Agarilytica rhodophyticola: one gene and its partner. The protein of the gene in region 2 interacts with the protein of the main gene of each other region in a pairwise test. Links are inferred from orthologs where the notes say so. Each region holds a gene or a part of one and is shown on either strand. Other genes may lie near its edges. The genes, in order: rho and BVC89_RS08585.

The links.
Region 1: the proteins of BVC89_RS08585 (region 2) and rho interact in binary tests that used the Escherichia coli proteins (3 or more experiments, as listed by UniProt). The link is inferred for Agarilytica rhodophyticola from one-to-one orthologs.

What each region holds. Positions count from the first base shown.
Region 1 is NZ_CP020038.1:387,811-396,464, forward strand. What follows is about bases 1-2,995. They hold rho (transcription termination factor Rho), read right to left. Parts: upstream 2,131-2,995; coding sequence 871-2,130; downstream 1-870. Other genes in these bases: ubiD (4-hydroxy-3-polyprenylbenzoate decarboxylase), read right to left, coding at 1-861; trxA (thioredoxin TrxA), read right to left, coding at 2,476-2,802. In the rest of the region: ppk1 (polyphosphate kinase 1), read right to left, coding at 3,009-5,114; BVC89_RS30250 (TVP38/TMEM64 family protein), read left to right, coding at 5,565-6,239; lpdA (dihydrolipoyl dehydrogenase), read left to right, coding at 6,232-7,671; BVC89_RS01670 (response regulator), read right to left, coding at 7,741-8,654. UniProt on the Escherichia coli protein: Facilitates transcription termination by a mechanism that involves Rho binding to the nascent RNA, activation of Rho's RNA-dependent ATPase activity, and release of the mRNA from the DNA template.
Region 2 is NZ_CP020038.1:2,022,225-2,030,845, forward strand. What follows is about bases 1,741-4,702. They hold BVC89_RS08585 (YhbY family RNA-binding protein), read right to left. Parts: upstream 3,392-4,702; coding sequence 3,089-3,391; downstream 1,741-3,088. Other genes in these bases: BVC89_RS08580 (ATP-binding protein), read right to left, coding at 1,741-2,773; rlmE (23S rRNA (uridine(2552)-2'-O)-methyltransferase RlmE), read left to right, coding at 3,864-4,484; ftsH (ATP-dependent zinc metalloprotease FtsH), read left to right, coding at 4,617-4,702. In the rest of the region: BVC89_RS08565 (hypothetical protein), read right to left, coding at 1-223; BVC89_RS08570 (hypothetical protein), read right to left, coding at 322-738; BVC89_RS08575 (response regulator), read right to left, coding at 741-1,445; more of BVC89_RS08580, read right to left, coding at 1,442-1,740; more of ftsH, read left to right, coding at 4,703-6,527; folP (dihydropteroate synthase), read left to right, coding at 6,592-7,440; glmM (phosphoglucosamine mutase), read left to right, coding at 7,440-8,621.

The DNA of each region.
Region 1 (8,654 bases), 1.6 Mb from region 2 along the record:
GTCACCAAATGGGCCTTCGTTAGCCATTTCAGAGGGATCAATTGTGCCTTCTAGAATAAATTCTGCAGTTGCTGGGACTTGCAAAGAATTCCCTATGCTTTTTGTCACTTCTGTTTTACTGTTACGCAATAAACCTGCAAATGCATACTCACTCAATGTATCAGGTACAGGAGTAACAGCACCTAATATTGTCGCGGGATCCGCCCCAAGTGCTATTGATACTGGAAATTTCTCACCAGGATAATGTTGTTGCCATTCTTTGAAGTCTAGCGCGCCGCCGCGATGACTTAGCCAGCGCATAATCAGTTTATTTTTGGCAATAACCTGCATGCGGTAAATACCCAGATTTTGCCTTTCTTTACTGGGGCCTCTAGTTACGACTAGAGGCCATGTGACTAATGGCCCAGCATCGCCAGGCCAGCATGTTTGTATAGGAATGCTATTGAGATCTACCGCCTCTTGTTCAAGAATAACCTCCTGACAAGGGGCGTTCTTAACTTCTTTTGGTGACATGGTAAGGACGCGCTTGAATATGGGCATTTTGTTCCAAGCGTCTTTCAGTCCTTTTGGTGGTTCAGGTTCTTTTAAAAAAGCGAGCAGTTCGCCCACTTCACGCAGCGCTTCTGTACTCTCTTGCCCCATTCCCAGAGCCACACGCTCTGGTGTGCCAAAAAGGTTAGCAAGTACAGGAATATCGTGACCCACTACATTTTCAAAAAGGAGTGCTGGCCCTTTTGCTCTTAAAGTGCGGTCAGATATTTCGGTAATTTCAAGATGGCAATTAACCGCGTGACTTATGCGTTTCAATTGCCCTTTTTTTTCCAAAAGAGCAATAAAATCTCTCAGATCTTTAAATTGCATTGAGCATGACTATTTAGATTTCATTGATAGGAAAAACTCAATGTTGGTTTTGAAGTCTTTAAGCCTGTCTAATAAAAATTCTGTCGCCGCAGTATCTTCCATATCATGTAATAACTTGCGTAAGATCCAAATACGTTGTAATTCGTCTTCTTTCATTAACAAATCTTCGCGACGGGTACCTGAACGTCGAATATTGATTGCTGGATAAACACGTTTTTCCGCAATCTTTCTATCCAGGTGTAATTCCATATTACCAGTTCCCTTAAACTCTTCGTAAATAACTTCGTCCATCTTAGAGCCGGTATCAATAAGTGCAGTTGCTATAATTGAAAGGCTTCCACCTTCTTCAATATTTCGCGCTGCTCCAAAAAATCTTTTGGGTCTTTCCAGTGCGTGGGCATCAACACCACCGGTTAATACCTTGCCTGATGAAGGAACAACAGTGTTGTAAGCGCGTGCTAGACGAGTAATCGAGTCGAGCAAAATAACTACATCTTTTTTATGCTCTGATAGTCTTTTTGCTCGTTCAATAACCATCTCTGCTACTTGAACATGACGCGACGGTGGTTCATCGAATGTTGAAGCAACAACCTCTCCACGCACGGAACGTTGCATTTCTGTTACTTCTTCAGGACGCTCATCAATAAGTAAAACAATTAAGTGGCACTCTGGATTATTACGTGTAATTGCCTGTGCAATGTTTTGCATCATTATTGTCTTACCTGCCTTCGGTGGTGCAACAATAAGACCACGCTGGCCTTTACCGATAGGTGATGTGAGATCGATGATACGACCGGTAAGATCTTCTGAGGAGCCATTGCCTGATTCGAGAACAATGCGCTCATTGGGGAATAGGGGTGTAAGGTTTTCAAAGAGAATTTTGTTACGAGAGCTTTCAGGCTTGTCGAAATTAATTTCGCTTACCTTAAGCATCGCGAAGTAACGTTCACCTTCTTTAGGTGGTCTTATTTTCCCCGCAATGCTATCACCAGTGCGAAGGTTGAATCGCCTGATTTGGCTAGGTGATACATAGATATCGTCTGGGCCTGCAAGATAGGACGAGTCGGCAGACCTCAGGAAACCAAAACCGTCTTGTAATATTTCCAATACCCCATCGCCGTATATGTCTTCACCGCTGCGTGCATGTTTTTTCAAGATGTTAAAAATTACATCCTGTTTGCGAGAACGCGCCAGGTTTTCCATCCCCATTTCTTTTGCGATTTGGATAAGCTCTTCAATGGGTTTTGTTTTGAGGTCGGTGAGATTCATACGAATTGAGGTTTCCGTGGATGTCGGCAGTTCTTACGCGAACGCTTGGTAAAAGTTAATTGTTGGGGGTTTGAATTTTATTATGCAAAACTGTTCGATCGAAAAATTAAAAAAGGCGCAAAGGAAAGCTATTTATTGTTTTAGCTGTTGACTGTATACGCTTCAAACGTTCCGAATACCAATTTGTTTTAAGTCGGGGTATATAAAGACAATAAAGGAAGGTAAAACGGAAGTGCTCGACCGCTAGATATATGTAGTATAGCCACAAATTTATGTTAGTGCAAAGTATCAAGGATCACATTCTTGATATAGATTCAGAATTATGATCCATTGATGGACATTAATTTACAAACTAGCGTCTATGAAATCTTTAAGTTGAGCTTTTGACAAGGCACCTACTTTCGTTCCTTCAGCGTTGCCACCTTTAAATATCATAAGGGTTGGAATACCGCGAATATTGAACTTAGCTGGTGTTTCTTTGTGCGCATCCACATCCATTTTGCAAATCTTAATCTTGCCTTCATATTCCTTAGCCAGTTCATTCAGCACTGGTGCGATCATTTTGCAAGGACCACACCAAGCTGCCCAAAAGTCCACTAATACGGGGCCTTCGCTACCTAATACATCTTCATCAAAGCTGGCATCGCTGACGTGTACGATCGCATCACTCATAATTTTTCTCCGAACCTAATAAATGTCAATGTGGCCAATAATAAGGACACTCAGAGTCTGTGACAATATCTTAATAAGCATTGCGTCGAGACTCTGATCATAAGCGGCCAAATATCTAACTAGAATATAAGGCCTGATTTTTATGTTTCAATGCTTATTGAGTATTTTGTGATAAATGGTAGCACTCGACAGAGCTCATGTAGCCGCTAACTTGAAAGTTGTGCGAGTAACTGAGACTGTGTTGGCGCCGAAATACCCTGTTCTACCTGGGTATAAATACCATTTTTATCCAAACACCATCGCTGCCTTGAGTCCTCTATATAGAGTAGCAGCTCATTATGTACTCGTTGCACTAGCTCTGCCGAAGTGATCGGAAAAGCAGTCTCTACACGACGTGTAAGATTACGTTCCATTAAGTCGGCACTGGCGCAATAAATTTTTTCTCGGGCATTCTCAAAATAATACACACGGGTGTGCTCTAAAAAACGTCCTATTGTCGAGAATACACGTATATTCTCTGAGACACCCTCTATTCCGGGGCGTAAGCAACACATCCCTCGAATCAATAAGTCTATTTGAACACCTGCTTGAGAAGCTTTATAGAGGGCTTGGATAACTTTTGGTTCAGTTAAACCATTACATTTTAAAATAATTCTTCCTTGTTGGCCTTCAGCCGTAGCCTTAATTTCTCCATCAATAAGCTTCAGTAACTGTCTTTTAAGCGTAAATGGAGCATGCAAAACCTTATCCATTCGCTCGGTTTTACCCATACCTGTGAGCTGCTGGAAGACTCTGTGCACGTCTTCACCCATAACTTCGTCGGCAGTTAAATATGAGTAATCGGTATACAAACGTGCATTACCACTATGGTAATTACCTGTTCCCAAGTGTACATAGCGCTTGAGATTATCTCCCTCCCTGCGCACGATCAATATCATTTTGGCATGTGTTTTATAGCCTACGACGCCATAGACTACAACTACACCTGCTTCCTGTAAGCGGCTGGCGAGCTCAAGATTTTCCTCTTCGTCAAAGCGTGCTCTGAGTTCCACAACAACAGTAACTTCCTTGCCATTACGTGCAGCGTCAACAAGCGCATCGACGATTGAGGAATTGGTACCCCCGGAGCGATAAAGCGTTTGCTTAATCGCTACTACATTGGGATCGTTAGCGGCTTGTCTTAACAGCTGAATAACAGGAGTAAACGATTCAAAAGGGTGAAGTAGTAAATAATCTTTGCGGGATACAGCATCAAAAATATTATCTTTGCGGCTTAATCCCTTAGGCATTTTAGGGGTAAACGGGGGGTATAGAAGCTCCGGCTTATTCACCATGGAAAGTAGACTGAACAAGCGTTTGATGTTCACAGGGCCATTTACCCGATATAGTTCTTGCTCAGTAAGGCCCACCTCTTTGAGCAAAAAGTCGGTCGTTTCTTTCGGACAGTTATCGGCCACTTCGAGGCGTACCGCAGTGCCGAAACGACGAGAATGTAACTCGCCGCGTAAAGCACGAGCAAGATCCGCGATACCTTCCACATCAACATCCAGGTCGGCATTACGTGTAATCCGAAACTGGTAGCAACCGCGAATTTTCATGCCAGGGAACAGCCGATCTGCATGGGCATGAATCATTGAAGATAAGAAGACAATATTGTGGCCCTCACCTCCCAACTCAGGCGGTAACTCAATCAGCCTTGGTAAAGAGCGAGGCGCTGGCACTACTGCGTAGTTAAGGTCGCGGCCAAAGGCGTCATTACCTTCAAGTTCGATAATAAAATTTAGACTTTTGTTTACTAAGCGAGGAAAAGGATGAGCGGGGTCGATGCCGATTGGGCTGATGATCGGTAACACGTTACAGTTGATGTACTCTTCTATCCATTCGTACTGTTCAGCGGTCCAGTCTCTGCGCCTCAGAAAGTAGATATTTTCGCGGGCAAGCTCAGGAATCAAAATGTCATTCAAAATCTGGTACTGGGAATCTACTACTTTATGGCACTGCTCGCTTATTTCTCGCAAAACCTCTCTTGGATGTTGACCATCAGGGCCGATGCTCTCGCGCTCATATTTAATACTTTGCATGAGGCCGGCGACCCGTATCTCGAAAAACTCGTCGAGATTTGAGCTAAAAATTAAAAGAAATTTGAGACGTTCCAGAAGAGGATGCTCTGCAGCTGTTGCTTGGGCGAGAACCCGCTGGTTAAATGCTAGGTTGCTTACTTCTCGATTTATATAGTACGCCGGATTGTCCAGCGCGATTGGCTCTTTAACAGGTTCTACGGTTTGCTCATTAGGGGTTTCTATCTCTGTCATTACCAGGGTTTCCGCTTCTTCAACATGTTGAGGCTTTCTAGGATCGATTATACCTTGTAGTTTATGACAGGTATTACTTCAATATTGCAGATTTCATTGGGACTCTTCCTTTTAACTGAAAGCTATGGCCTGCTGATGTTTTTTTCAGCAAAACTATTTGATTGGCTAGTGTTCATACTGCTATTGCAAGCTGTGTTTGCTCATAGGTAAATCCGGACGAATCTCACTTCATCAACCCAAGTTTTTATGTAAGGCAATTAACAAATGTAGCCAGAGGATGAGGCCTAATTACTAAAAGTAACTACAGTTATAACTAGTATAAGGTGAATGGCACGGGGTGAAAGTTCTGAGATAAAAAAGTGACGTCCTAGGGAACTGATCAAACATAGAATGGTATATGTATGCATATCACAGCAGCTATCATGTTGTGGATAGATAACAGGAATAGTAATGAAAAAACGATTATTATTAATTATGGGAATCGCTGTTGTGGTTTCCATATTTATAGGCTTCGACCTAAAGCAATACTTGGCGCTCGATAGCTTAACCGCGTGGGTAGCCGAAGAACCTTTGCAAGCTGGTTTAGCGTTTGCCTTTTTGTATTTTATTGTGGCTAGTTTAAGTTTGCCCGGAGCTGGGCCTTTATCTCTTGTTGCCGGTGCCGTGTTTGGCCTTTGGTACGGAGTACTTATTGTATCTTTTGCCAGTTCTCTAGGTGCCACTATTGGGATGCTTATCTCCAGGTCTCTTTTACAGGAGTGGGTACAAAAGCGTTTTGCAAGTGCTCTGGAGAAAGTAAATAAAGGTGTAGAAAAAGATGGAGCGCTTTATTTATTCTCAATGCGACTTATTCCCCCTATTCCTTTTTTCGTTATTAATCTTGTTTTTGGCTTAACTAAAATCAAGGCCCCAACATTTTATCTCGTCAGTCAACTGGGAATGTTGCCAGCTACGATGATATACGTAAATGCCGGTGCTAGTTTAGGTAGGGTTGAAAACATTTCTTTTTTTGAAATATTTCAGCCAGAAATTATTTTATCCTTCGCGGCTCTAATTGCATTCCCATTTGTAGTTAAGCTAATTATGAACAAAACTAAAATATTTAATCAGTCATCAGATGCCTAAAAACTCGAATAAATACGATGCTAATCTCGTTGTGATTGGTGCTGGTAGTGGCGGTTTGGTCAGTGCCTATATTGCTGCGGCAGTGAAAGCAAAAGTCTTCCTTATTGAAAAAGCCCACATGGGTGGTGATTGCCTCAATACTGGGTGCGTTCCAAGTAAAGCACTGATTCGTGCGGCCAAAGCGTGCCACCAAGCGAAACATGCTAATCGCTATGGTGTTCATGTCGATAATGTCCAAGTAGATTTCGCCGCAGTGATGGCGAGAGTGCATGAAGTTATCAAAGAAATTGAGCCACATGATTCTGTCGAACGTTACACTAGCCTTGGTGTAAATTGTATTCAGGGGGAAGCCAAAATTCTTTCGCCAAACAAAGTTGTAGTAGGTGATCGGGAGCTGACTACTCGTCATATTATTGTTGCTACTGGTGCAGGGCCTGCTGTCCCTCCTATTCCTGGTTTAGACACTATAGATTATTTAACTTCCGATAATTTATGGCAACTAAAAGAACTGCCAAAGCGTTTGCTAGTGGTTGGTGGTGGGCCTATCGGTTGCGAATTGGCGCAAGCATTTTCGCGCTTAGGAGCCAATGTCACCGTTGTAGATATGGCCGATAAATTGTTGCCGAGAGCTGACAATGATGTGTCTAGCTATGTTCAAAACGCATTTGTTGAAGAAAATATTCAACTTAAATTAGGTGCGGGTTTAAAACGCTTCTCAGAAGGCCAAGCTATTGTTGAGAAAGATGGACAAGAAGAAACTATAGAGTTTGATAAAGTATTAATCGCGGTGGGTCGAAAACCCAATACTCAAGGTTTTGGTTTGCAAGAGCTAGGTGTTGAGCTCAACCCTAATGGCACAGTAAAAGTCGATGAGTATATGCGTACCAGTGTGGAAGGTATTTTAGCGTGTGGTGATGTGGCAGGTCCTTATCAGTTTACTCATACGGCAAGTCATCAAGCGTGGTATGCAAGTGTGAATGCATTATTTGGTGGCTTTAAGAAGTTTAAGACAGACTACAGTACGATTCCTTGGGTAATTTTCACTGATCCTGAAGTGGCTCACGTCGGGGCAGCCGAAAATGACTTGATAAGTGCTGGGGTGGATTATGATGTTGTAAAATACGACCTTGATGAACTAGATCGTGCAATAGCTGATGGTGAAAACAAAGGCATGGTTAAAGTATTGATGCAAAAAGGCAAGGATCGGATCTTAGGTGCAACAATTGTGGGCTCCCATAGTGGTGAAATTATTACCGAGTTTGTAGCTGCGATGAAAAATAAAAAAGGACTCAATAGTATTCTGGGAACCATTCACAGTTACCCTACTTGGAGCGAAGCGAATAAATACGCGGCAGGTAATTGGAAACGAGCTAATGCACCACAAACTTTGTTAAATTGGGTAGAAAAATACCACGCTTTTCGCAGACGTTAAGTCCTTAAGAGATTAGTCACTAGTTGTAAGGTAGTGACTAATCTACTTTTGGTCTCAGGCTGACTAGCGTTAAAAAACGCTTGTATCTTTATTTCCTAATCCTACTGATGCCAATGCTTCATTCAATTTATCAAGGGTTACAGGTTTACTTAAAAAATGATTCATACCGCATTCGAAAACCCTTTGTCGGTGTGAAGCTTCCACATGTGCCGTAAGCGCTATTATCGGTGTTGCTGCTATGGCTTGGTTCTTTTCTTCTTCGCGAATTTTTATGGTTGCATCAAAACCGTCCATCTCAGGCATTTCGCAATCCATCAAAATTAAATCGTAGGATTTTTCATTCGATAAAAATATTTTTACTGCTTCATGGCCGTTTTCTGCAAAGTCTGGCTTTATTTCAAATTTCCCAAGTAGTCCTTCAATTACCATTCGATTAACTGCATTATCTTCTGCTACGAGCACACTTAGAGCGGAATGATTTGGTTTCTCAGAAATCTGAGACATAAGTGGGTTCAACTGCGTACCGTACCCCTGAGATATCAAAGTGTGCTTTAAATTTTGAATGGCGATAGGCCGGGGTATGATTGACGATACAGAGTAAAGCTGTGATTGGGAGAAAGATGAAGCCTGTTGGCTTGTTATTAACATTATGGGGATTGAATAGTATGCGTTAATACTCTGAATACGTTTTGCGATATCAAAGCCATCTGAATTTTGTGGATTATGGTCAATTAACACAAAATCATAAAGAGCATGATTTCCCTTTACTAAACTATCAGGGCTATTTGGTAATTCTTCAATACTTGTAAATGCTAAATTCCAACTAGGCGCGTGTTGGCGTAGTCCGTGAAGCATAATATCCGATAAATTTATTGCTAGTAATTTCTTTCCAGACAAGGCTAAGCTACAGCTTATAGGGTTTTTTTCTACCTCGACAACATCTATAGTAAAGCGGGATGTAAACCAAAAGGTTGAACCACTTC
Region 2 (8,621 bases):
TCATTTCCAATAAAATTGCGCGTTGGCGCTGATGGTTTTCCTCCAGTATCGCGCGCAGTTCTTGCTGTCTATCATCATCTAACTCTATATTGTCGAGAATCTGCCTATCAATGTAGCCAATACTTGTCGAGGAGGTATTAAACTTTGCTGAAGCAATCGCAAATGTTGTCGCTGAAGCGGCGAGTAGGCAAGGAACGATAAAGCGTCTCATAGTATTTCTCATAGTATCTATGGCTCCGTTATCAAAAGTTATTGCTCTGGATTATTTCAATTCCCTCATTGCTGCTACTCTAACGTATAAATGTGCACAGATTATGACGATTACCAACGTTTGATGGTATCGGGATATTGAGCTCGATCTTGTGATGAAGCCGGCTCATTACACTCTCCGCGAAGAGTGATATTTGAGCTATAAATATTGGTATCCAATATCCAGTAATCTGTCGTGCAATAACCATTTTGTTCAATATGGCGATTAGCTGCGTCGATAAGCACGGATGTTATCTTTGATGGGTTAATACGCGACTCTTGACGACGTTGCCTTCTGACATCTTTATTTGTAAGTGCCTTTTTTTCAGGCCTGGCCCGTTTCAGCCCCACTTCAAAATGCTTGAGACCAGTATTAGTAATTTTGGTTAAGAATACGGTGTCTTCTAAATCAATCTTGGGTGACGCGCAACCGCTTAGCCAAATGGAGAAGCTCGCTAAAAGATATAGTGATGGTTTTATTTTTAACATGCTTATTGCTCTGAAAAATCGGGTTCAAATTTATAGCCAACACCGTAGATGGATTTAATTAGATCGCTGCTAGGATGAGTATCATGTAGCTTTTTCCTTAATTTCTTAATATGACTGTCAACAGTCCTATCGCTGACAATACGATAGTCGTGATAAATATTATCAAGGATATGTTGACGGGAAAAAATCCGTCCAGGTTCATCGTAAAGTAATTTAAAGAGATTGAGCTCGATTTGTGTTAACTCCAGTACAACGCCTCTAATAATAATGCGCAAGCGATCCTGGTCAATCATGATATCCACACCAGTGTCAGCTTGAGCCACAGTATCGCCAGTCTGCTCGATTCTTCTAAGCACAGTTTTTATTCTGGCGACGACCTCGCGCGGGCTGTAAGGCTTACAAATATAATCGTCTGCCCCTAATTCTAGTCCCAATAGTCGGTCAATCTCTTCCACTTTGGCTGTGGTCATAATAATAGGCGTTTGCTTGCTCTTGCGAATACTCTTACAAATATCCAAGCCGCCTTTTCCGGGAAGCATTAAATCTAGCACAATTAAATGGGCTTGGTTCTGTTCAAGCCAGGGCTCTACTTCAAGCCCGTTACTTATGATGTGAGCCGTGTAGCCTGCGTTCGAAACGTATTGCGCAAGTAAGCTTGCCAGATCTGGCTCATCTTCAACGATTAATACAAGTTTGGTATTGGTCATAAGGTATGGGGAAAGCTTATTATTTGTTTTAGGCCACCAAGAGCAGATTTTTCTGCTTCGATGGAGCCGCCATGTGATTCTACAATGCCTCGGCAGATACTCAGACCGAGACCCGCGCCACCGGTATCTCTATTGCGTGACCCTTCTACCCGGTATAAGCGGTCAAAAATATGGGCGATAGCATCTTCAGGCACACCAGGAGCACTATCTTCAATGCTGAGGGTGGCTTGTTGTTCGTCATTTGCCAGCTTAATTTTTATTTCACCTGCGGTGTCGGTATAGCGATAGCTATTTTCCACCAAATTAGTGATTAACTGTTTAATTCGTTTTTTATCAGCATTAATGACAACAGGTACGGCAGGAAAATCCGTGACTAGACGGAGTTCTTTGTGAGTAAGCTTTTCTCTGAACTCATCCACCACTTCTGTTAAGGCAAGTGTGATATCCATTGCTTCTTTTTGTAGTTGGAGTGCGCCCAGGTCTGCCAGGGATAATTCATATAAGTCATCGATAATAAATGACAGTGAGTCTACTTTACGTCGCAGCAGTTGAAAATTTTCATTAGTCGGCTTTCTTATACCATCTTCCATGGCTTCTATTTGGGCTTTAAGCACAGACAAAGGTGTCCTCATTTCGTGGGAGATGTCTGCTACCCATTGTTTGCGTGTAATTTCATTTTTTTCCAAGGACTGGGTCATATCATCGAAGTTTTGACAAAGTTTGCCAAGTTCGTCATCAGTCCTAAAATTCATGCGCACAGAAAAATCCCCGCCTGCCACACGCTTAGCGTTGCGAGACAGCATAGACAAAGGTACCACCAGCCAACGGGATACAAATAGTGTTACTAACAGCGCAGCGAATATCATCAAAACACTCAACAAGGCAAAGGTTTTGACTTGTTGATCGACAAATAGTTTATCTACTGAGCGCAAAAACGCCTTCGGTTTGATATAGCCAATAAAGGCGATCTTGCGGTCTTTATAGGAGATTTCTTGGAAGACATAGTTTGCACCACGCTTGGCTCTTCCAGCAATAAGTTGCTTTTTGCTGTCGTAGAGCACCAGATGCTGAAAAAATGCACGCTGGTTGGGTTGTAGCTTTTTCTCTATGGACTCTCGCTCGCTCCAGTCTTGTTGCGGGCCCAGTGGTGCTGATGAGCGACGATTTTGATCTTTGAGATATTGACGATAAGTTCTATCGCGTAGTCGGTTCCAGCGCGAAGGTGTGTCGATAAATGAGGATAAGGACTCTTTATCTTCATATACAACGATCACGGCCTGCTGTAGAGGGCGCAAACGCTCCAGAATCTGGCTAGTTGCATAATCCATAAACCTCTGCTTAATACTAAAGTAAGTAAGGCTTAGCAGTAGACCCAAACTCAGTACTAGTGTTACAAAAAGCGTAAGCCATAACTTTAAACGGATACTTTTTATCATATGGGCATTACGCTTCGATATACCTTGCAAGCTACTTTCTAATGTATGCTGGGGAAAATTGATGAACTGCTAAATTTATTCAAGTCTCCCCTTTAGCCTAAAGTATTCAATGAGTCGAGCGCTCATGCAATGCGCAGTGAGATGTAAAACATCGGCTTTCACAATTATTTCAAGTTTCGACCTGCTGTGAAGATGTGAGTAGTTACTTTATTGACGGATATTAGAAGTCTTCAGTGTGGGCTTGTCTGAGGCTCGAAATAGCAAGACCACCTTGCCTATTTCCTGCACATTCTCAGCGTTAAGTTGATTGCAGATTTCTGCCACGACCTGTTTGCGAATATCTCGATCTGTTATAGCAATCTTTGCTTTAATAAGTTCGTGATCTCCTAGAGCGCGATCAATTTCTGCGACGACGCTATCTGTTAAGCCTTTGCCTGCCACAGTGACAACGGGTTTTAAATTGTGGCCGATAAGGCGGTAATGTTTTTTACTTTCGTTAGACATAGACATGTAACTAATATACCTAGTGTTATTTGCTTTACGCTTATGGAAATAACCTTGCTGTTAGATTTTCCTCATTATTTCTATATGAGCATTTTAATGGCGGGCTGTAAAAAATATACAGAGAAACCGCGAGAACAAGCGATCAGACTTCAGAGTATTTATCTCGCAGTGCATCGTTATTCAATGTAGCTTGTTTAGAGAAATTTTGGACTTAATCAGAGGTTCCCCTGTAATATTGTACCCTAAATAGCTGACGTACTATAAATTAGCATAATAAAATCGACTATTTTACCGCTGCGTGGCGTTGCTCATTTTGCTCATAGGCCCACTATGCGCGGCAATGAGCGCCTTACTCAGCACTAAAATAGCATGTTTTTCTTTATGCCAATTTATAGTTCCCCGGCTATAGCGCTATTTTGGGAGCCAATTTGGGCATAATATAGTGACTAAATATAAAATTTAGGTGAGTTAGAGTTACATGTCACGATCTAAGACCAGTAAAAGCTGGTTGCATGAACATTTTAGCGATAATTATGTCAAATCATCTCAAGTTGATGGCTATCGCTCTAGGGCGAGTTATAAGCTACACGAGCTGCACAAAAAAGACCGTTTGTTTAAACCGGGTATGACGGTTGTGGATTTAGGCGCAGCTCCTGGTGGTTGGTCGCAAGTGGCCATGGAATATGTGGGCGATCGTGGTAAGGTCTTAGCTTCAGATATTCTTTCCATGGACCCTATTGCTGGCGTAGACTTTATTCAGGGTGATTTTACCGAAGAGGATGTACTTGACCAGTTGTTGGCGGCAATGCAAGAAGATTTGGCGGATCTTGTAATTTCGGATATGGCCCCCAATATGAGTGGTATAGCTGAAATTGACCAGCCGCAGTCCATGTATCTTGTAGAATTGGCATTGGATATGGCAAACAAAGTGCTGAAACCCCGAGGTGATTTTGTCGCCAAAGTATTTCAGGGTGAGGGCTTTGATGAGTTTATGAAAGATTGTCGACAAAGCTTTAATAAGGTCGTTATTCGCAAACCCGATGCATCTAGGGCTCGTTCTCGTGAAGTTTATGTGGTAGCAAAAGGGTATAAAGGGTAATCGCTGTTCGCGGTTGTAAGCGTGAATTAAACATGCATTCAAGGGCTATACTATATAACGCAAGGGTATCAATAATAGGCGTATGGCAGTAGTCTTAGATTTAAAGGTTGGGGAGGAAAATCCTTGAACGATATGGCAAAAAATTTAGTACTTTGGTTAGTGATTGCGGTTGTTTTATTCTCCGTTTTTCAGAACTTTAGTGAGACAAAGCCTCGAGATGAGCTTTCATACTCAGAATTCGTCCACGAAGTACAAGATCGGCAGATAAAAGAGATCGTCGTAGACGGCATGTACATCCGCGGTATTCGTCAAGATGGCAAATCCTTCTCGGTAGTCAAACCCAGTTTGCCTGACCTTGAGCTTATGGATGATTTGATTGAAAACAACGTAGAAGTCATCGGAGCTAAGCCTGAGCAAACTAGTTTGTGGCAACAGCTGTTAGTTGCGAGCTTCCCGATTCTTCTTTTCATCGCAGTGTTTATATTCTTTATGCGCCAAATGCAAGGTGGTGCCGGCGGCCGTGGTGGCCCTATGAGCTTCGCTAAGAGTAAAGCGAAGTTGTTAGGAGAAGATCAAGTAAAAACTACCTTCGCTGACGTTGCTGGTGTGGATGAAGCCAAAGAAGAAGTGCAAGAGTTAGTTGAATACTTGCGCGACCCTTCCAAGTTCCAGCGCCTTGGTGGACAAATTCCACGTGGCGTTCTTATGTCTGGTCCTCCAGGAACAGGTAAGACTTTGCTAGCCAAAGCCATTGCTGGTGAGGCGAAAGTGCCTTTCTTCTCAATCTCTGGTTCCGATTTTGTTGAAATGTTTGTCGGTGTGGGTGCGTCGAGAGTGCGCGACATGTTTGACCAGGCTAAAAAGCAGTCGCCTTGTATTATCTTCATTGATGAGATCGATGCTGTTGGCCGTCATCGTGGCGGTGGTCACGGCGGTGGTCATGATGAGCGCGAACAGACATTGAACCAGCTGCTGGTTGAAATGGATGGTTTTGAAGGTTCCGAAGGGGTGATTGTTATCGCCGCTACTAACCGTCCCGATGTACTTGATAAAGCACTTCTGCGTCCAGGCCGTTTTGATAGGCAGGTATTTGTTGGCCTACCTGATATACGTGGTCGTGAGCAGATATTGAAAGTCCATATGCGCAAAGTACCTATGGACGATAAAGTTCAAGCTTCCATTATTGGCCGTGGTACCCCAGGCTTTTCTGGTGCTGACTTGGCCAACCTTGTGAACGAAGCTGCTTTGTTTGCTGCTCGCGCTAACAAGCGTCTAGTGACTATGGAAGAATTTGAGAAAGCGCGCGATAAAATCCTTATGGGAGCAGAGCGCAAGTCCATGGTGATGAGTGAAAAAGAGAAAGAGAATACGGCGTATCATGAAGCTGGTCATGCCATTGTTGGCCGCATTGTTCCAGAACATGATCCAGTACATAAAGTCAGTATTATTCCCCGTGGCCGTGCCTTAGGTGTGACGCAATTCTTGCCGGAGGAAGATAAGTACAGCCATAGCAAGCGTGGCTTGGAGTCTAATCTTTGCTCATTGTTTGGTGGCCGTATTGCTGAAGAGATGACCCTGGGTTTTGATGGCGTTACTACCGGTGCTTCTAACGATATTGAGCGAGCAACAAATATTGCTCGTAACATGGTGACCAAGTGGGGGCTGTCTGAGAAGCTGGGGCCTTTGCATTATGGTGAAGATGAGGGGGCATACCCTGGTATGGGAGCGCCACAGTATTCTGGCCAGACTTCTAATCAAATTGATGAAGAGGTGCGCAGCATCATCGATGCTACCTATGCCAAAGCAAAACAAATTCTCGAAGAAAATCGCGATATTCTTGAAGCTATGAAAGATGCGTTGATGGAGTATGAAACTATCGATGCCGAGCAGGTCGATGACCTTATGGCTCGTCGTAAAGTGCGTCCTCCCCGCGATTGGCATAACAATGACTTCGGTGATTTTGGAGGCAACTCTGAAAAGGGCGGCAATTCAAAAACTTCTGATAGCAAACCTTCCATCGGCAAACCTGCCAGCGAACATTAAAAAATTTGAGCTCTAAAACCAAATCTGATTTGGTTTTAGAGCCTTTCATTTTTCTCTCGTCTATATGCAAATACAATTCGGTCGTCACTGTGTTGACTTGAGCACGCCTCAAGTGATGGGTATTTTGAATGTAACCCCTGATTCCTTTTACGATGGTGGTGAATACTTTCGTAATGGCAATGATATTTCCCCTGCTTTGCGACAAGCTGAAAAAATGGTAGATGCGGGTGCGCGTTTTATTGATATAGGCGGCGAATCCACTCGACCCGGTGCCGAGAAAGTCGGCGTTGAAGAAGAAATGACGCGGGTGTTACCCGTTGTTGAGGCCATTTGTCAGCGCTTTGATGTGGTTGTTTCCCTAGATACCAGCAGGCCTGAGGTTATAGCGGCTGGTGTTGCTTTAGGGGCAGGTTTGATTAATGATGTTCGAGCCTTGCAGCACGAAGGGGCTTTAGCTGCTGCAAAAGAATCCCGTGTACCTGTTTGTTTGATGCACATGCAGGGCCAGCCGCAAAATATGCAAGATACGCCATCCTATGGGGATGTAGTGACGGAAGTTGCCGGTTTTTTGCAAGCGCGCGCATCGGCATGCCTGCAAGCGGGAATCGATAAGTCACACATTTTACTTGATCCTGGTTTTGGTTTCGGCAAAACAGATGCACACAATATTGCGTTACTTAAGCAGCTGTCAGCTTTTAAGCTAGGTGGCTTTCCCATATTGGTTGGTCTTTCCCGCAAATCAATTTTAGGGCGTCTATTGGGGCGAGAGGTGGAAGAACGTTTAGCAGGTAGCTTAGCTCTCGCGCAATACGCTTTACACTATGGTGCCAATATTTTACGTGTGCACGATGTTGCAGAAACTATCGATATAATTAATATGTTTAAAATTTTGAATTTACAAAAGGAAGATTAATGGCTCGCAAGTATTTTGGCACAGATGGTATACGAGGACGTGTAGGAGAGGGGGCTATTACCCCAGAGTTTTTTTTACAGTTTGGCTGGGCGGTTGGCCAAGTACTTAACCGGCATAGAGAAGATGATGAGCCTTGTAAGGTATTGATCGGTAAAGATACAAGAATATCCGGCTATATGTTCGAGTCTGCTCTTCAGGCGGGGCTTATTAGTGCCGGTGTCGATGTAGTATTGCTAGGGCCAATGCCAACGCCTGCTGTTGCTTACCTCACGCGAACTTTTCAGGCCTGTGCAGGCTTCGTAATTAGTGCATCCCACAATCCCTACCACGACAATGGTATTAAACTGTTCAATACCGAAGGGGTTAAATTAACTGATGAGCTTGAGTTGGAAATTGAAGCCCAGTTAGAACAGACCATGACCATGTCAAAAGACCTGGGTAAGGCCAGTCGATTGAGCGATGCTAATGGTCGTTATATTGAGTTCTGTAAAGGAACTATGCCTTGGGGTTTCAGCTTACATGGTTTAAATATCGTACTTGATTGTGCCAACGGTGCTACGTATCACCTTGCACCTAAGGTCTTTGCTGAGCTTGGTGCACATGTAACATCCATAGGTGTTGAGCCTAACGGACACAATATTAATCTTGAATGTGGAGCCACTAAACTCAATCAGCTACAGAAAAAAGTTCTGGAAGAAGATGCAGATCTTGGTATCGCCTTTGATGGCGACGGTGATCGGGTGATGTTTGTCGACCACAAAGGAGAAATTGTCGACGGAGATCAATTACTTTATATCATTGCCAGCTTTCGTAAAAAATATGAAGGCGTCTGTGAAGGAGTGGTCGGCACACTAATGACCAATTTTGGTTTCGAGATGGGAATGAAAAATCTCGGTATTCCCTTTGATCGTGCCAAGGTGGGCGATCGCTATGTTATTGAATCGATGAAAAAGAACAACTGGCATATTGGGGGTGAATCCTCTGGTCATATTGTTTGTAGCGATGTTACCACCACAGGTGATGGTATTATTTCTGCTCTGCAAGTGATGAAAGCTTTAGTTACTGAAAAAGAATGTCTGCATGATATTAAGCAAAACATGCAAAAGCTGCCTCAAGTGATGATTAATGTCCCTGTGAAAAATGCGATTAAGCTTGATGAAAATACCAGCATTAAGCAGGCG